Regions from separate parts of the Xanthomonas sp. NCPPB 3570 genome, predicted to be linked through region 1. Evidence: predicted binding sites of a transcription regulator. Region 1 holds the regulator's gene; the other holds the start of a gene.
What was found. The regulator FliA, encoded in region 1, starts transcription of late flagellar genes. The targets are predictions, from matches to a motif close to TAAAGTTTNNCNNNCNNNGGCCGATAA.
Positions count from the first base shown of each region.

Region 1 (8,292 bases):
TCCCAGGTGGTTGCGCGCGGCGCCGCGACAGGCCGACCGCCTGTTCAAGCCGTGCGCGGCCGCCTGGGGGCCGGACACGGCAACCCGAAGGGCCGCGCTTGGGTGCGCGCGAACCTGCGTCATCATTTGGTCGTTTGTTGACATAAATTCCCTCATTCTTCTCGCCGCGCGCACCCAAGTGCGGCGTGGCCTATTCCAATGGCGTGGGCAGGCTCTAGAGTCCCAATCCGGACAGCAGGTCGTCGGCGTCGTGCTGCGACACGCCGTGGCGGTCCAGGCCGGGCAGGGCCGGACCGGCCAGGCTGCCGTCGGCCTTCTTGTTTTCTTCCTTCGGCGGCAGACCCAGCGCGCCGAAGCCTTCGTGCACGCGGCGCACGATGCCGGCGACGCGGCGGATGATCTGCCCGGTCAGGTCCTGGAAGCTCTGCGCCAGGGCCATTTCGGTGAGGTTGTGGCGGATCTTGTCGAGGATCTCGCTCTGGTCGCCGCTGAGGCCGCCGGCGGCGAGCTGGTCGGCCAGCGCACGGCATTCCTCGGCCAGGTCCAGGGTGCGGTGGCTGGCCTGTTCGGTCATCTCCACCACGTGGTCCAGGCGCGAGCAGGCGTCGTCCAGCTCGCCGGCCTCGCTGGGCACCACCGGCAGTTCGCCGAGCGCCTGCCCCAGATCGCGCGCGAGCCGGCTCAGGCCCTGCATCATCGGCCGCGTGCGCCAGGCGGCGAGGGTGTCGATCTCCCTGCGCCAGCCGGCCTCGTCGCCGTTTTCCAGCGCGTCCAGCGCGCCTTGCAGGCGTTCGATCAGGGCGGTACGTTCGGCGGTGGCTTCCATTTAGGCGGTCGCTCCCAGGCGTTCGAAGATCTTGCCCAGCTTCTCCTGCAGCGTCTGCGCGGTGAACGGCTTGATGATGTAGCCGTTCACGCCGCACTGTGCGGCCTCGATGATCTGCTCGCGCTTGGCCTCGGCGGTCACCATCAGCACCGGCAGGTGCTTGAGCTTGTCGTCGGCGCGGATGTTGCGCAGCAGATCGATGCCAGTCATGCCCGGCATGTTCCAGTCGGTGACCACGAACTCGAACGGCGCCGAGCGCAGCGCGGCCAGGGCGCTGTTGCCGTCTTCGGCCTCGGCGGTATTGGTGAAGCCCAGATCGCCGAGCAGATTCTTGACGATGCGTCGCATCGTCGAGAAATCGTCCACGATCAAAATCCGCATGTTCTTGTTCACCACTGACTCCTAAGGGTTCCTATTCTTCGTCTTCCAGACCGGCATCGGCGACCTCGAACGCCTTCAGGCGTCCGCGCAACCGTACCGTGGCCTGGCCATGGATCTGACACACGCGCGACTCGCTGACCCCGAGCACCGCGCCGATTTCCTTGAGGTTCAATTCCTGCTCGTAGTACAGCGACAGCACCAACTGCTCGCGTTCGGGCAACTGCGCGATCGCCTTGCCCAGCTCGCGGCCGAATTCGCTGCGCTCGAGCATCTGCTGCGGATTGGGTCCGCCCTTGGCGATGGTATCCAGTTCGCCATGGTCCTCGATGCGCGACTCCAGGCTCAGCACCTGGCCGCGGGCGGCATCTTCCATCAAACGCAGGTATTCGGGAAGCGGCATGTCCATCGCCGCGGCCACTTCGTTGGCGGCGGCGGCGCGGCCGGTGCTCTGTTCGATCTTGCGGATCGCCGAGGCGGCGTCGCGGGCGCGGCGGTGCACCGAGCGCGGCACCCAGTCGCCACGGCGGATCTCGTCGATCATCGCGCCGCGGATGCGGATCGAGGCATAGGTCTCGAACGAGGCGCCCTGTTCGGCGTCGTAGCTGCGCGAGGCCTCGATCAGGCCGATCATGCCGGCCTGGATCAGATCGTCGATCTCGACGCTGGCCGGCAGCCGCGCCGCCAGGTGGTGGGCGATGCGCCGGACCAGGTCCGAGTGCTGGGTGATGTAGTCGTTGGCGCTGTTGCGCTGGACGGCGCGGTAGTGGGCGGCGGCGTTCATGCGGCCACCCCACGCTGGATGATGCGTTCGACGAAGAACTCGACGTTGCCGCGCGGGGCGGTCGGCGCCTGCCAGCGCGCGGTGCGCCGGGCGATCTCGCTGATCGCCTGCGCCGACGGGCTGGACGGGTAGGCCTTGACCACCGGCTGCTGGCGCTGCACCGACAGGCGCAGCCAGTCGTCCTGCGGCACGCAGCCCAGGTAGTTCAGCGACACGTCGCCGAGGAACTTCTCGCAGACCCGGCTGAGCTTGTCGTACAGCAGGCGGCCTTCGTTGAGGTCGCGGACCATGTTGGCGACGATCTGCACCCGGTCCACGCCGCGCTCGCGCGAGAGAACCTTGATCAATGCGTAGGCGTCGGTGATCGAAGCCGGCTCGTCGCAGACCACCACCACCGCGTCCTGCGCGGCCTGGCAGAACGTCAGCACGCTGTCGGTGATGCCGGCGGCGGTGTCGACGATCATCACGTCCAGCTCGCGCTGCAACTCGGAGAACACGTTGACCAGGCCCACGTGCTGGGCCGGCGGCAACTCGGCCATGTAGCGGCGGCCGGAGGCGGCGGGCACCACCATCAGCCCGTTGGGCATGTCGATCAGCACCTCTTCCAGGGTGCAGCGCCCGGCGACCAGGTCGGCCACGGTGAACTTGGGGGTCAGCCCCAGCAGCACGTCGACGTTGGCCAGGCCCAGGTCGGCGTCCAGCAGCAGGGTGCGCTTGCCCATGTCGGCCAGCGCCATGGACAGGTTGACCGAGATGTTGGTCTTGCCCACGCCGCCCTTGCCGCCGGTCACGGCGATGGTGCGCACCGGACCCAGCGGTTCGCTGCGCGTCGCCGACAGGGGGAAGGCATTGGTCAGATTGACGTAGTCACGCGACGGCATGGGTCTGCTCCGGAGTACAGGGCTTATCGGCAGCGCGCCGCAAATCTTCAAGGCGCAATACCAGGCTGGCGGCGTTGGCGCGGTGCAGGTCGTCCGGCACACGCTGTCCATCGGTCACCCAGGTGATGGGGAGGCGGTGGTCCACGACCACCGACAAGGCACTGCCGAACCGCCCGGTCTCGTCCAACTTGGTCATGATGACCCCCTGTGGGTCGGCGCCGGCGAACCGGCGCACCACCTCGTCCAGGTCGGAGAAATGGGCGTTGGCGGGGAGTACCAGCAAGGATCGGACCACCCGCGAGGCGCGCAGCCAGTGCAGCTGGGCAGCCAGGGCGCGGTCGCGCTGGCCCATGCCGGCGGTGTCGATCAGCACCAGCTTGTAGTCGGCCAGGCGCTCCAGCAGCTGCTGCAGCGCGGCGTCGCTGTCGGCCTCGTGCACGGCGATGCCGAGCTGGCGGCCGTAGCTGTGCAGCTGTTCGCGGCCGCCGACGCGGATGGTGTCGGTGGTGACCAGGGCCACGTCGCGGGCGGCATGGCGCTCCAGGAAGCGCGAGGCCAGCTTGGCGATGGTGGTGGTCTTGCCGGCGCCGGTGGGGCCGATCAGGGCGATCACGCCGCCTTCCTCGAGCGGGTCCAGCGGGGCGATCGGCAGGCGCTTGGACAGCAGGCCCAGCATCAGCCCGCGGCCGCGGTGCAGCTCCAGGTCGGCGGGGATCTGCATGACCACGTCGCGGGTGATGCCGCTGTCGAAGCCGTAGTCGTCCATCAGCTCCAGCGCCTGGGCACGGACCGGCGAGCCACGCAGGCGCTCGTCGGTGAGGCGGTTCATCTCGCGCTCGATCATCTGCCGCATCAGCGCCAGTTCGTCGCGCAGCTGCGTCAATTGTTCGTCGTTCTGCGGGGCGGGGAAGGTCGGCACCGCCGCCAGCGTGGCGGCCGCCGGGATTCCGGCAGCGGCCGGCGCGTCGGCCTTTGCCACGCTCGGCGCGGCCGGGGCCGGAGCCGTGCTCGGGCTCGCCAGCGGGGTCAGCGCCACCGCGGCGACGTCGTCGCGCCAGGCCGGCATGGCCTCGGCGGCCGGCGCCGGGGTCGCGAACGGGCTGGGCATGGGCACGCTGATCGGGGCGTTGCGGAACACGTCCTCGGGGATGCTGAACTCGGCGCGGCCGGTGACCGGTGCCGCGGCCTTGGCCGGGGCGGCCTGGCGTGCGGCGGCAGCCGGGGCGGCCGCGGCGGGCATCGCCGAGGCGGCCAGCGCCGCCGGCTGGGTCAGCGGCCGTGTGGCGGAAGCGGCCGGCGCGGCACTGCCGCGGCGCTCGCTGATCGCGGCCATCATCGCCATCGCCGGGCTGGCGGCGGCGCTGTCGTTACGCGCAGCGCGCGGGGCGGGAGCGGCCGGTGCCTGCGCGGCCGCGGCGCGCGGCGCCTCGTCCGGGCGCACCGCATCCAGCGCCCGCTGCACCAGTGCCTCGTCGTAGTTGCTGGCGGCGACGATCTCGATGCCCTCGTCGGTACGCCGATTGGACAGGATCACCGCATCCGGCCCGTGCTCGTCGCGCACCATCCGGAAGGCGGTGCGCATGTCGGGGGCGACAAAGCGTTTGATCTTCATGGTTGGAAGCCGGGATTGGGGATTGGGGATTGGGGATGGAGCGCGGATACGGTCACGGCCTGGCTTGCGCCCGATCGCCTTGCTTTGGTTGTGTTCGATGCCTTCACTGCTGTCTCTCTCCGCTCGCATGGGCCGCTATTGCGAATCCCCAATCCCGAATCACCAATCCCTGCAACATCAACTGATCGTCCCCACCAGCTTCAGCCGCTTGTCCTCCGGCACTTCGCTGTAGGACAGGACCGACAGCGCGGGGACGCTGTGGCGGACCAGGCGGGCGAGGGCGGCGCGGACCTGCGCCGGGACCAGCACCACGGCCGGTTCGTTGCGCGCCTCCTGCTTGCTCACGCAGTCCGCCAGACTTTGGTGCAAGCGCTCGGCCAGTCCGGGTTCCAGCGCCGCGCCGTTGCCCTGGGTAGAGTCCTGCAAGACACGTTCCAATTGCGGGGCCAGGGTGAACACCGGCAGTTCCGGGGCCATGCCGGCGATCTCCTGGACGATGAACCGGCCCAGGGCGTTGCGGACGGCGGCGGTGAGCGCGCCGGGTTCCTGACTCTGCGGGGCGTGCTCGACCAGGGCCTCGACGATCTTGCGCAACTGCCGCACCGGGATCTTCTCGATCAGCAGGTTCTGCAGCACCCGCACCACCACCGACAGCGGCAACGCCTTGGGGGTGAGGTCCTCGACCAGCTTGGGCGCGCTCTTGGCCAGGGTCGCCAGCAGCTGCTGCACTTCCTCGTGGCCGAGCAGTTCCGGGGCGTGCTCGCGGATCAGGTGCGAGAGGTGGGTGGCGATCACCGTGGCCGGGTCGACCACGGTGTAGCCCATGGTCTCGGCCTGGGCGCGCAGGTGCGGCTGGATCCAGATCGCATCCAGGCCGAACGCCGGGTCCTTGCCGGGGATGCCGTCGATCTTGCCCAGCGCGCCGCCCGGATCCAGCGCCAGTTCGCGGTCCGGGTGGATGTCGGCGGTGGCCACCGGCACGCCATGCACCAGCAGGCGGTAGGCGTTGGCCGGCAGTTCCAGGTTGTCGCGGATGTGCACCGGCGGCACCAGGAAGCCGATGTCCTGGGTCAGCTTGCGGCGCACGCCCTTGATCCGCGCCATCAACTCGCCGCCCTGGGCCTTGTCCACCAGCGGGATCAGCCGGTAGCCCACTTCCAGGCCCAGCGGGTCGATCGGGCGCAGTTCGTCCCAGCCCAGTTCGGCGTTGGCCTGGGCCGCGGCCGCGGCCTGCGGCGCCGCCTCGGCGGCGGCCGGGGTCGGCTGCAGGCTGCGCTTCCACATCTTCCAGGCCAGCACGCCCAGGATCAGCGCCAGCGTCAAGAAAGCGACGTTGGGCATGCCCGGGATCAGGCCGACCAGGCCCAGGATCGCCGCGGCCACCGCCAGCGCCTTATGCTGGCCGAACACCTGGCCCATCATCGAGGCGCCCATGTCCTGCGAACGCGAGGCACGGGTGACCAGCATCGCCACCGCCGAGGACACCAGCAGTGCCGGCAGCTGCGCGACCAGGCCATCGCCGATCGACAGCAGGGTGTAGGTGGAGGCGGCCTGCGCCACCGGCATGCCATGCTGCAGGACGCCGACCGCCATGCCGCCGATCAGGTTAATGAACAGGATCAGGATGCCGGCGATGGCGTCGCCGCGGATGAACTTGCTGGCGCCGTCCATCGAGCCGTAGAAGTCCGCTTCCTCGCGCACCTCCTCGCGGCGGGCCTTGGCTTCCTCGCGGGTCAGCAGGCCGGCGTTGAGGTCGGCGTCGATCGCCATCTGCTTGCCGGGCATGGCGTCGAGGATGAAGCGCGCGGTCACTTCCGACACGCGCCCGGCGCCCTTGGTGATGACCACGAAGTTGATGATGGTGAGGATCGCGAACACCACGATACCGACCGCATAGTTGCCGCCGATCACGAATTCGCCGAAGGCCTCGATCACCTTGCCGGCCGCGCCGTGGCCGCCCTGGCCGTTGATCAGGATCACACGGGTGGAGGCCACGTTCAGCGCCAGGCGCAGCATCGTGGTCATCAGCAGCACGATCGGGAAGATGCTGAACTCCAGCGGCCGCTTCACGTACACCACCGCCAGCAGCACCATCAGCGAGATGGCGATGTTGAAGGTGAACAGGGCGTCCAGCACCGGGGCGGCCAGCGGCACCACCACCATCGCCAGCATCAGCAACACGATCACCGGGGCGCCGAGCCCGTGCTTGATCATGTCCATCACTTTGCGCGTGTTCATCTGCGCGGCAGGCTGGCTCATGGCTGGCTCCCCGGGGCGAATTCATCCACTTCCAACGGCGGCAACGGCGGCATCGGCCCGCTGCGCCAGGCGCGCAGCTGGTAGACGTACGAGAGGACCTGCGCCACCGCGGAATACAGTCTCACGGGAATTTCCTTGCCGAGTTGGCCTTCCCTATACAAGGCGCGTGCCAAAGGCGGCGCCGAGATCACCGCCACGCGGTGCTGCTCGCCGACCTCGCGGATGCGGAAGGCGATCTCGTCCACGCCCTTGGCGACCACGGTGGGCGCGCGCATGCGCCCGCTCTCGTACTTCAGCGCCACCGCGTAGTGGGTGGGGTTGACCACCACCACGTCGGCCTTGGGCACGGCTTCCATCATCCGCCGCTGCGACATCTGCATCTGCATCTGGCGAATGCGGCCCTTGACCTCGGGGCTGCCGTCGTTTTCCTTCATTTCCCGGCGCACTTCCTCCCGGGTCATCTTCAATTTGCGGATGTAATTCCACTTCTGATAGGGCGCGTCGATCGCGGCCAGCAGCGCCAGCGCGCCGGCGGTGTACAGCAGCAGCCGCAGGGTGAAGCCCAGGCCGTGGCCGATGGCCTGTTCCAGCGGCTGCAGCAGCAGGCCGCGCAGGAAGTCGGTGCTGCCCCACAGGCACAGCATCGCGGCGCCGCCGACGAAGCCCATGCGCAGGATCGACTTGAGCAGCTCGACGATGGTCTCGGCGCCGTACATGCGGCTGAGCCCGTTCATCGGGTTGAGCCGATCGAACTTGGGGATCAGCGCCTGGCCGGAGAAGCGCAGGGTGCCCATCAGCACCGGCGCGGCGAAGCTGGCCGCCAGGCAGATGCCGACCAGCGGCAGCACCACCCAGAGCAGGTTCAGCAGCAGGTCGCCGAAATGGCCGAACATCGCCTCCGGATGCTCGCGCATCGACAGGTCCGGGCGCAGCGCCTGTTTCAGCCAGGCCACCGCCCCGGCGGTCATGGAGGTGGACAGGCCCATCAGGGCGAAGACGCCGGCGCTGAACACCGCGGCCGTCGCCAGCTCGCGCGAGTGCGGGATGTTGCCCTGTTCGCGGGCTTCGCGCAGGCGTTTGTCTGTTGGCTGTTCTGTGCGCTCTGCGCCTTCTTCGCTCTCGGACATCGGGGGTGCGCTCGGCCAGGATCGACCCTGCGCCCTGCAAGGACCGTGCCGGTCCCGGAAGCGAGGCAGGGCGGCGCCGCGGCGCGTCGCTTGGCGTCCGCTAGGCCGGCTGCAGTTCCACCCGGTCGCGGCCCAGGCGCTTGGCCTGGTAGAGGGCGGCGTCGGCGCGCGCCAGCAACTGCTGCAGCGGCTCGCCAGGCCGGTACCAGGCCACGCCGATCGAGGCGGTGATCGCCAACTGCCGCTCGCCGATGCGCAGCGGCTGCCCGGCGATGATGGTGCGCAGGGCCTGCAGCCGGTCGCCGCAGCTCGTCGGCAATCCGGGCAGCACCGCCAGCAGTTCCTCGCCGCCGTAGCGGCCGACCAGGTCGGCGTCGCGCAGGTTGGCGCCCAGGCGCCGCGCCACCTCGATCAGCACCGCGTCG
Region 1 covers NZ_CM161513.1:2,237,250-2,245,541, forward strand. Annotated here, with positions in the region: gene AC1PLR_RS09810 (protein phosphatase CheZ) at 215-826, opposite strand; gene cheY (chemotaxis response regulator CheY) at 827-1,219, opposite strand; gene AC1PLR_RS09820 (RNA polymerase sigma factor FliA) at 1,239-1,988, opposite strand; gene AC1PLR_RS09825 (MinD/ParA family ATP-binding protein) at 1,985-2,869, opposite strand; gene flhF (flagellar biosynthesis GTPase FlhF) at 2,856-4,481, opposite strand; gene flhA (flagellar biosynthesis protein FlhA) at 4,659-6,719, opposite strand; gene flhB (flagellar biosynthesis protein FlhB) at 6,737-7,867, opposite strand; gene AC1PLR_RS09845 (ligand-binding sensor domain-containing diguanylate cyclase) at 7,968-8,292, opposite strand, start outside.

Region 2 (8,292 bases), 870 kb from region 1:
CGGATCCTGCTCGGCGCACACGCCATGCACGTGCAGCGGCACCGGCTCGAACGCCCAGGCGATCACCTGGCCGTCCAGGGTGACCAGCGCGCACTTGCAGCCGGAGGTTCCCAGGTCCACCGCCAGCACCAGTGGCTGGTCGCCGCCCCGGTCGGCATCGAGCAGTTCGCTGCGCATCGGTCAGAACGTGTAGCCGATCGAGGCGACCAGGGTGTCGCCATCGGTCTTGCGGATGCGCGCGCCGTCCTGCACCCAGTACAGCTCGTGCGCGTTGACCCGGGTGCTGACCCAGTCCAGGTTCCAGTCCAGGCCCCAACGCTTGTGGGTGATGCCGATCTGGTAGTCGGCGAAGCTGCCCTCGCTGAAATTGCGCAGCTTCTGGTAGCCGGCGTGCAGGCGCAGCGTGGTCGACGGCAATACCGACGGCAGCAGCGGCGTCTGGTAGTTGAGATCGCCCAGCAGCGTGCCGCGCGAGTCGTGCTCGCCACGGGCGAAGCAGCGCAGCGCCGTCGTCGGGTCGGCGGCGAACTGCAGGATCTGCGCGCACACGCCACCGGTGTCGGCACCGCGGTAGGTCTTGGAGAACACGTACAACAGGCGGCCCTCGACCGCGCCGTAGCCGAGTTCGAGCACGCCGAAATTGCTATCGTAGTCGGTGCGGCGGATGTCCGCCGGGGTGCCGGTCTGCAGATCGATCTGATGCGGGGCCAGGAAACTGGCGCCCGGGAACCGTTCCGTGGCCAGGCCGACACCGGCATGCCAGGCATCGGGATTGCCGAAGCGGTAGCCGGCCGCGGCGGTGATGCCCAGGCCGTCGCCATCGAGGAACTGTTTCTTGCTGACCTTGGCCACCTCCAGCAGCGCGACGAAGCCGCTGGCGTGCACGAACTGGGTGGTCCACTTCAGCGACGGGCGCATCAGCGAGTCGGACACGCCGCGCGTGCGCTGCTCGCTCATCAGCTTGATCTGGTTCTGGAACTCGTAGTTGACCATGCCATCGGCGTCGGCCTGCTGGGCGTGGGCCCGGGCGCAGCACGCGCCGTGCAGGGCCAGTGCGCCCGCGAGGGTCGCCATGAAGCGGACTGCAGTCATCTCAATCTCCCCTGGTTCGCTGAGGTGGGACGCGCGGCGACCGGCGGCGGCCCGCACGTCGATGGCGCCGGCGCGTTGCGCGCGCGGCAGGTGGACTACTTGGCGCAGACCGGCGTGCTGGGCAGCGCCTGCACGCGGGTGAAGCGCTCGGTCTCGCCGAGCACTTCCACACCGACGAAGGCGCGCAGGTCCAGCGATTTGCCGCTGGCGCGCAGCGTGGCCTTGTAGCGCTTGCCGCTGCGCGGATCGAAGGCCCAGCCGTCGCGCCAGGTGTCGCCGTCTTCGCGCGCCAGACGTGCGATCTGCACGCCGCAGGTATCGGTGGCGGTGCCGGCGTCCTTGTCCCAGACGATGCGTCCGCACAAGGCCGTGGCCGCATCCGCGCAGGGTGCGAACTCCACCACCGCGTCCTTGGCCGCGGTCAGCCACAGCCCCTGCGCCGAGGCGGATGCGGCGCCTGCCGCAGCCGGCGCCAGCAACCACCCCGCTACGACCACACCGACCACGCCGTACCGCTTGATTCCCGGACTCGCCTGCATCGAACGCCCCCTCGCCATCGCGCAATTAAGTAGTGAAAACTACCGTATAGCGATCACTACCGTTTTGCAAGCATTGTCCGCGCGGCGTTCGCCGCAGGCGCGACGAAGCGCGCAACCGCCCGGATTTGAAGGGATTACCTGAGCGGCGCCCTGCGTGCGCCAGCCGATGTTTGCGGCATCGCAACAGCCGACAGCGAACACATCGGCGCACGTCACGGTCACGGCATCGCAGTGCATGCGGCGAATGCGTCGGCCACACCAGCCAACGCCACAGCCGAGCGCGGCGCGCCGCCCGACTCGATCGGCAGTTTCAAAAAACGAGGAGGACAGAACGCTGGTCGGGGTTTGCGGCCAGCAGGCTGCAGCGGCAATCGGCACGGCATCGAAAGTGGGGCCGCCGCGCATACGGAGCGGCACTGCCGATGCAGGCCAGTGCGAGAGGTGGCGACCGGCACGAGCGGCCGGTCGCAGGCAGCCGGCGATGGCACGGCCGCGGTAGCGGGGACTCCCCGCTCAATGCATCGGCGCCTCCCGCAATCGGGAGGCGCGCGCCTGGATCAGGCGTCCTTGCCGGACACGTGCCCGTCGATCTTCGAGGTCTGGTACAGCGCCATGCCAATGCGCTTGATCAGGCCGAGCTGCTGCTCCAGCCACCAGGCATGGTCTTCCTCGGTGTCGCGCAATTGCGCCAGCAGCACGTCGCGGCTGACGTAGTCGCCGTGCTGCTCGCACAGCTTCATGCCCGCGGCCAGGTTGGCGCGCACTTCGTACTCGACCTTCAGGTCCTTCTCCAGCATTTCCTCGACCGTGCGCCCGGGTTCGAAGGCATGCGGGCGCATGTCCGGGTCGCCTTCCAGGAACAGGATGCGCCGCAGCAGTGCATCGGCGTGCTCGGTCTCCTCTTCCATCTCGTGGTTGATGCGTTCGTACAGCGCCAGCAGGCCCTGGTCCTCGTAACGCCGCGAGTGGATGAAATACTGGTCGCGCGCGGCCAGTTCGCCGCGCAGCAGCTCCTTGAGGCATTGCACAACGTCGGGGTGTCCCTTCATGGGGCGGGCTCCGTGGGGTCGACTGAGGGCGCCATAGTGCCCGATGCCGCCGCGCCGCGTTCCAATCGGAATCATTCACATCCCGAGTCGCACCACCCACGATGCGTGACCCTGCGCACAGCGCGCCGCGCCTACGCGGGAACGACACGCACGCGTGTCTAGAATCGGAGACTTGCCACCGGAGAGAGAGACGATGCGCGGTCGATGGAAACGCCTGCTGCTGGGCACGCTGCTGCTGGCGGCCGCCCTAGTCCTGGGCATCTGGCTGCTGCTGCGCGGCAGCCTGGCCGCGCTGGACGGCAAGGCGCCGCTGCAAGGACTGCGGGCGCCGGTGAGCATCCAGCGCGACGCACTGGGCACGGTCACCATCGAGGCCGCCGACGAAGCCGATGCGATGCGCGCGCTCGGCTACGTGCATGCGCAGGAGCGCTTCTTCGAGATGGACCTGCTGCGCCGCGCCGCCGCCGGCGAACTGTCCGAGCTGGTCGGCCCGCACGCGCTGGGCGTGGACAAGGCGCGCCGTGCGCAGCGCCTACGCGCCCGCAGCAGCGCGCAACTGGCCGCGTTCGCCGGCACGCACGCGGCGGCGCTGCAGGCCTACAGCGCCGGCGTCAACCAGGGCCTGCACGCGCTGCGGGTGCGGCCGTGGCCGTACCTGTTGCTGTTCGCCGCGCCGCGCGACTGGCAGCCGGTGGATTCGGCGCTGGCCGGGCAGGCGATGTACTTCGACCTGCAAGGCAAGCAGCTCGATCGCAAGCTGGAGCTGTACCGGCTGCAGCAGCGCTTGCCCGCGCCGCTGTACGCCCTGCTGCGCCACGAAGGCAGCAGTTGGGACGCCGCGCTGGATGGCAGCGCGGTCGGCGACGCGGTGTTGCCCGACGCCGGTCAGGTCGATCTGCGCAGGCTGCCGGATGGGGCCGCGCAGGCCAACGCCGACGCGGTGGCTCCTACCGCGCCCGGCAGCAACAACTGGGCGATTGCCGGCAGCCGCACCGCCGACGGCCGCGCCATCGTCGCCAACGACATGCACCTGGCCCTGCGCGCGCCCAGCCTGTGGTTCCGGGTGCGCCTGCGCTATGCCGATGCGCAGGCGCCGGGCGGCCGCGTGGACGTGTCGGGCTTCTCCCTGCCCGGCCTGCCGGCGGTGATCGTCGGCAGCAACGGCCACATCGCCTGGGGCTTCACCAACAGCTATGCCGATACCGCCGACTGGTACCGGCTCACGCCCTGCGCCGCGACGCCGCAGCCCGGCTGCACGCCGGTCACCGTGCGCAACGAACGGATCCGGGTGTCGGGCGCGCCCGACACCATGCTGCAGGTGGAAGACACCGCCTACGGTCCGATCCTGCAGCATGAACCCGACGGCAGCGCCCTGGCATTGCGCTGGGCGGCGCAACTGCCGGGTGCGCTGAACCTGGGCCTGGCCGACTTCGCCCGCGTCACGTCCCTCCCCGATGCCTTCGCCCACGCGCAACGCATCGCCACGCCCGCGCAGAACCTGGTGCTGGCCGACCGCGACGGCCACATCGGCTGGCGCGTGCTCGGCCCGCTGCCGCTGCGCGGCGCGCATTGCGCAGCCGACGCAGTCATGCACGACGTGCGCGCGTCGGTGCCGGCGGACGCGCGCTGCGCGCCGTGGCCGCTGTCCACCATCCAATCGCCGCAGCGCATCGATCCCGCCGACGGGCAACTGTGGACCGCCAATGCCCGCGTGGTCGGCGGCGCCGAACTGGCACCGCTCGGCGACGGCGGCTACGCGCTGGGCGCACGCGCACAGCAGATCCGCGACGACCTGCGCCTGCATCCGCACCTCGACGAACGGCAGTTGCTGGCGATCCAGCTCGACGACCGCGCCCTGTTCCTGCAGCGCTGGTGGGCGCTGCTGCAGCAACGCGATGCCGGTGCGGCGACGCCAGCGCTGCACGCCGTGGCGAAGGCGGCCAAGCACTGGGAAGGCCGCGCCAGCACCGGCTCGGTGAGCTATACCCTGGTGCGCGCCTGGCGCCTGGCGGTGCTGACCCGGATCCGCGACGGCCTGATCGCACCGGCGCGTACAGGATCGGACGCCGATGCCGCGCCCCCGGCGCTGCCGCAACTGGAAGGCGTGGCCTGGCCGCTGCTGCAGCAACAGCCGCTACACCTGCTGCCGCGCCGCTACGGCAGCTGGCAGGCGCTGCTGGAAGACGCCGCCGCAGAGGTGCGCACGACGCTGCAGGCCGAAGGCCCGCTGGACACGCGCCGCTGGGGCCTGGAGAACCGCGCGGCGATCTGCCATCCGCTGGCGCAGGGCCTGCCCGGGCCGCTGCGCGGCTGGCTGTGCATGCCGGACACCCCGCTCCCCGGCGACGACAACATGCCGCGGGTGCAGCGCCCGGAATTCGGCGCCTCCGAACGCATGGTGGTGGCGCCCGGCCACGAAGCCGACGGCATCGTGCACATGCCGGGCGGCCAGAGCGGCCACCCGCTGTCGCCGTTCTGGGGCGCCGGCCACGCCGACTGGGTGCAGGGCCGTGCCACAAAGTTCCTGCCTGGCCCGACCCGGTACACGCTGACATTAAGCCCGACCGCACCACAATGACCTGATCTCGGTCCGCGCTGGCGCCTGTCCGCCTGCGCCGGCCTGCCGCCTTCCCCCCACTGCCGAGTCTGCCTACCGATGAAGCGCCCTCCCCTGCTCGCCCTGTTGCTGCCGCTCGCCGCGGCCGTGTCGTTCTCCGCCAGCGCCGCGCCGGCTGCCGACGCGCCCACTGCCGCCGCCGACTGCAGCGTGCGCGCCGAACCCGGCGACGACCTGCAGGCCGCGATCGATCGCGTCCCCAACGACGGCAAGCCCGCCACCGTGTGTCTGAGCGCGGGCGAGTTCCCGGTGAGCAAGCTGATCTCGATCCAGCGCGACGGCCTGCGCCTGCGCGGCCAGGGCGACAGCACCGTGCTGCGCATGCGCGACCACGTGCAGCAACCCACCATCGTGATCGGCGACTACCAGAACGAGCGCCCGATCCGGCCGATCCGCGACGTGCGCGTGGAGCAGTTGCAGATCGTCGGCGGCACCATCGACAAGGAGTTCATGCCCGAACGCCCGTACCTGAGCAACAGCCTGGTGGTGGTGCGCAACGGCCAGAACATCCAGCTGACCCACCTGCGGGTGAGCAAGTGCCGCAGCGCCTGCCTGCTCAGCGAGTTCGACAGCCGCGACCTGCTGATCGCGCACAACGACGTGTCCGGCGCGACCTGGGACGGGGTGTCGTTCAACCGCACCGCCAAGGTCAAACTGATCGACAACGTGATCCACGACAATGTCGCCGCCGGCATCACCACCGAGCACCTGGAAGACAGCGAGATCCGCGACAACCGCCTGGAGCGCAACGGCAGCCAGGGCGTGTACCTGGCCGACGCACGCCGCAACCTGTTCGCGGGCAACCAGTTCATCGACAACAAGGGCGCCGGGCTCTACCTGACCTGCTCGATCCGCCAGCGCACGCCGCAGATCCTGTGCTGGGACAACAGCATGAGCCAGGACAACACCTTCGAGAACAACACCTTCCGCGGCAATCCCTACACCTACACCATCGGCGTGGACAGCGCGGCCAACTGCACCGGCCCGGACTTCCGCCCCAACCTGTGGCGCAAGAACAACCAGGCCGATGCCTCGGGCATCGACATCCAGCCCGAACGCTACGGCCACTGCGTGCGCTTCGAGTAGGCGCACGCGGGGCCGCCGCGCCGCCACCGCTGCCTCGGCAGGGTGGCGTGGCGGGCTGGCGCGGCAGGCGCCCGCCAGGCTTCGCGCCTGCGCATGACGGCGCAGAGGTCTGTGCGCCCGGTATCCCCTGCTTCGCCCGCCCGACGCCGGACGCCCGCCCGCCACGCTGACCACGGCGGGTGCGCCGGCGAACGCGGCAAGCCGCTCAAGCTCTCCCTGCAGCGGCCGCTAACCGGTGACGACGCCCCAGCGACCGACGGACCGCGCTGGACCACCGATCGGCCGTGCCGCGCAGGCGCTGGAGTGCCGCCGCGCTCTGGGAGAGCAGATGAACTACCACCTTCATGTCCGCCGCACCCTCGACCGGCCGATCCTGGCGATTCAGGGCCTGACCCTGTGCGTCTGGCTGGCGCTGCTGCTGTGCAACCCTTACCTGCGCCATCCGCTGGACCCGCGTTACGCGCTGGCATTCGTCGCCATGCTCGGCAGCGGTGCGGTCATGCGCATGGCCAAGCGATCCTGGCAATGGCGGCTGGGCGCCTTCCTGTCCGTGATCGCGTTCGACGCCGCATTCCGGCTGCAACTGCATCACATGGGCGGCGCCAGCGCGAGCTGGATGCTGCCGGTGGCGGTGACCCTGAGCCTGGGCTACAGCGTGCTGTTCAGCCACGCGCGCGACTATCTGCTGGCCTTGGCCTGCACCTGGGCGATCATGCTCGGCTGGCACGACAGCCTGGTGCCGACCGCGGCCGACCTGCCGCTGCTGGAACTGCTGGTGGCGGCGGTGACGATCATCGGGCTGGCCATGAACCACGTCGTCGTCACCGCCCTGCGCAGCAACTACGCGCACCGGGAAAACGATCGACGCCTGGCCGCCACCGATGCGCTGACCGGTCTTCCCAACCGGCGCGCGCTCATCGCCGAGCTGGAGGCAGCGATCGGCGCCCGGCATGCCGTGCAGCTGGCCATGCTGGAGATCGATGACTTCGAGCGGATCGGCGCCGAGCACGGCCACCACGTCGGCGATGCGGTGCTGCAGGCGCTGGCGACGGAGCTGGTGCGGCTGGATCCGCGCTGCCGTGTCGGCCGCCTCGGCGGCGAGGAATTCGGCCTGCTGTTCGAGGCCGTGTCGCAGGCCAAGGCGAGCGAACGGCTGCAGCGCCTGCAGCAACGCATCCGCAACCTGCGCGTGGACGGGGCCGCGTTCACCTGCAGCGTCGGCCTGGCCTCGCTGCCGGCCGGCGGCGAGGTGTCGGACCTGCTCGCACGCGCCGACCGCGCCTTGTCTGCAGCCCGGCACGCGGGCGACGGCAGCCTTCGCCTGGACGGCGCCACGCCGGCCGCGGCCGGCACGCCCGCAACGTTTGCGCACGATCCCGTTCTGCCGGCGGCCACACCGCTGTAGCGCGAGGCCGGCAGATAGGGGGTGACGGCGTCCCTCGCCCCCACCGCGCGCCCGCACATCACCAACCCGCCGGGACGCAGCACTGAGCAGCACATGACGTACCCGGAGCACATCCGCCACCTGTTGGGCCGCTCGACCACGGCCATTCAAGCGCTGACCCTGTCGATCTGGGTGGCGACGCTGCTGCTCAATCCGTATCTGCAGCGGCCATGGCCCCTGGTCAACGCGATGCTGCTCGCCTCCATGCTCGGCGCCGTCGCCAGCACCCTGCTGGTTCGCCGCTTCTGGCAATGGCGCATGAGCGGCGCACTCTACGTGCTGCTGCTGTCGTGGGCATACCAGGTCGAACTGCGCCAGATGGGCACACACGGCACATTCTGGTGGCTGCCGACGACCGCCACGCTGTGCCTGGGCATCAACCTGCTCTTCCCCTTCACCAGAGACTACCTGCTAGCGCTGGCCTACATCTGGGCGATCATGTTGATCGGCCGACCGCTGCCGCTG
Region 2 covers NZ_CM161513.1:3,102,270-3,110,561, forward strand. Annotated here, with positions in the region: gene AC1PLR_RS13540 (xylulokinase) at 1-177, opposite strand, end outside; gene AC1PLR_RS13545 (TorF family putative porin) at 181-1,074, opposite strand; gene AC1PLR_RS13550 (DUF2147 domain-containing protein) at 1,188-1,631, opposite strand; gene bfr (bacterioferritin) at 2,189-2,680, opposite strand; gene AC1PLR_RS13560 (penicillin acylase family protein) at 2,874-5,258, shown strand; gene AC1PLR_RS13565 (right-handed parallel beta-helix repeat-containing protein) at 5,337-6,383, shown strand; gene AC1PLR_RS13570 (GGDEF domain-containing protein) at 6,712-7,788, shown strand; gene AC1PLR_RS13575 (GGDEF domain-containing protein) at 7,810-8,292, shown strand, end outside.
Region 2: a site for FliA is predicted at 6,589-6,615, ahead of AC1PLR_RS13570 (GGDEF domain-containing protein). Genes of this name have one in related genera too.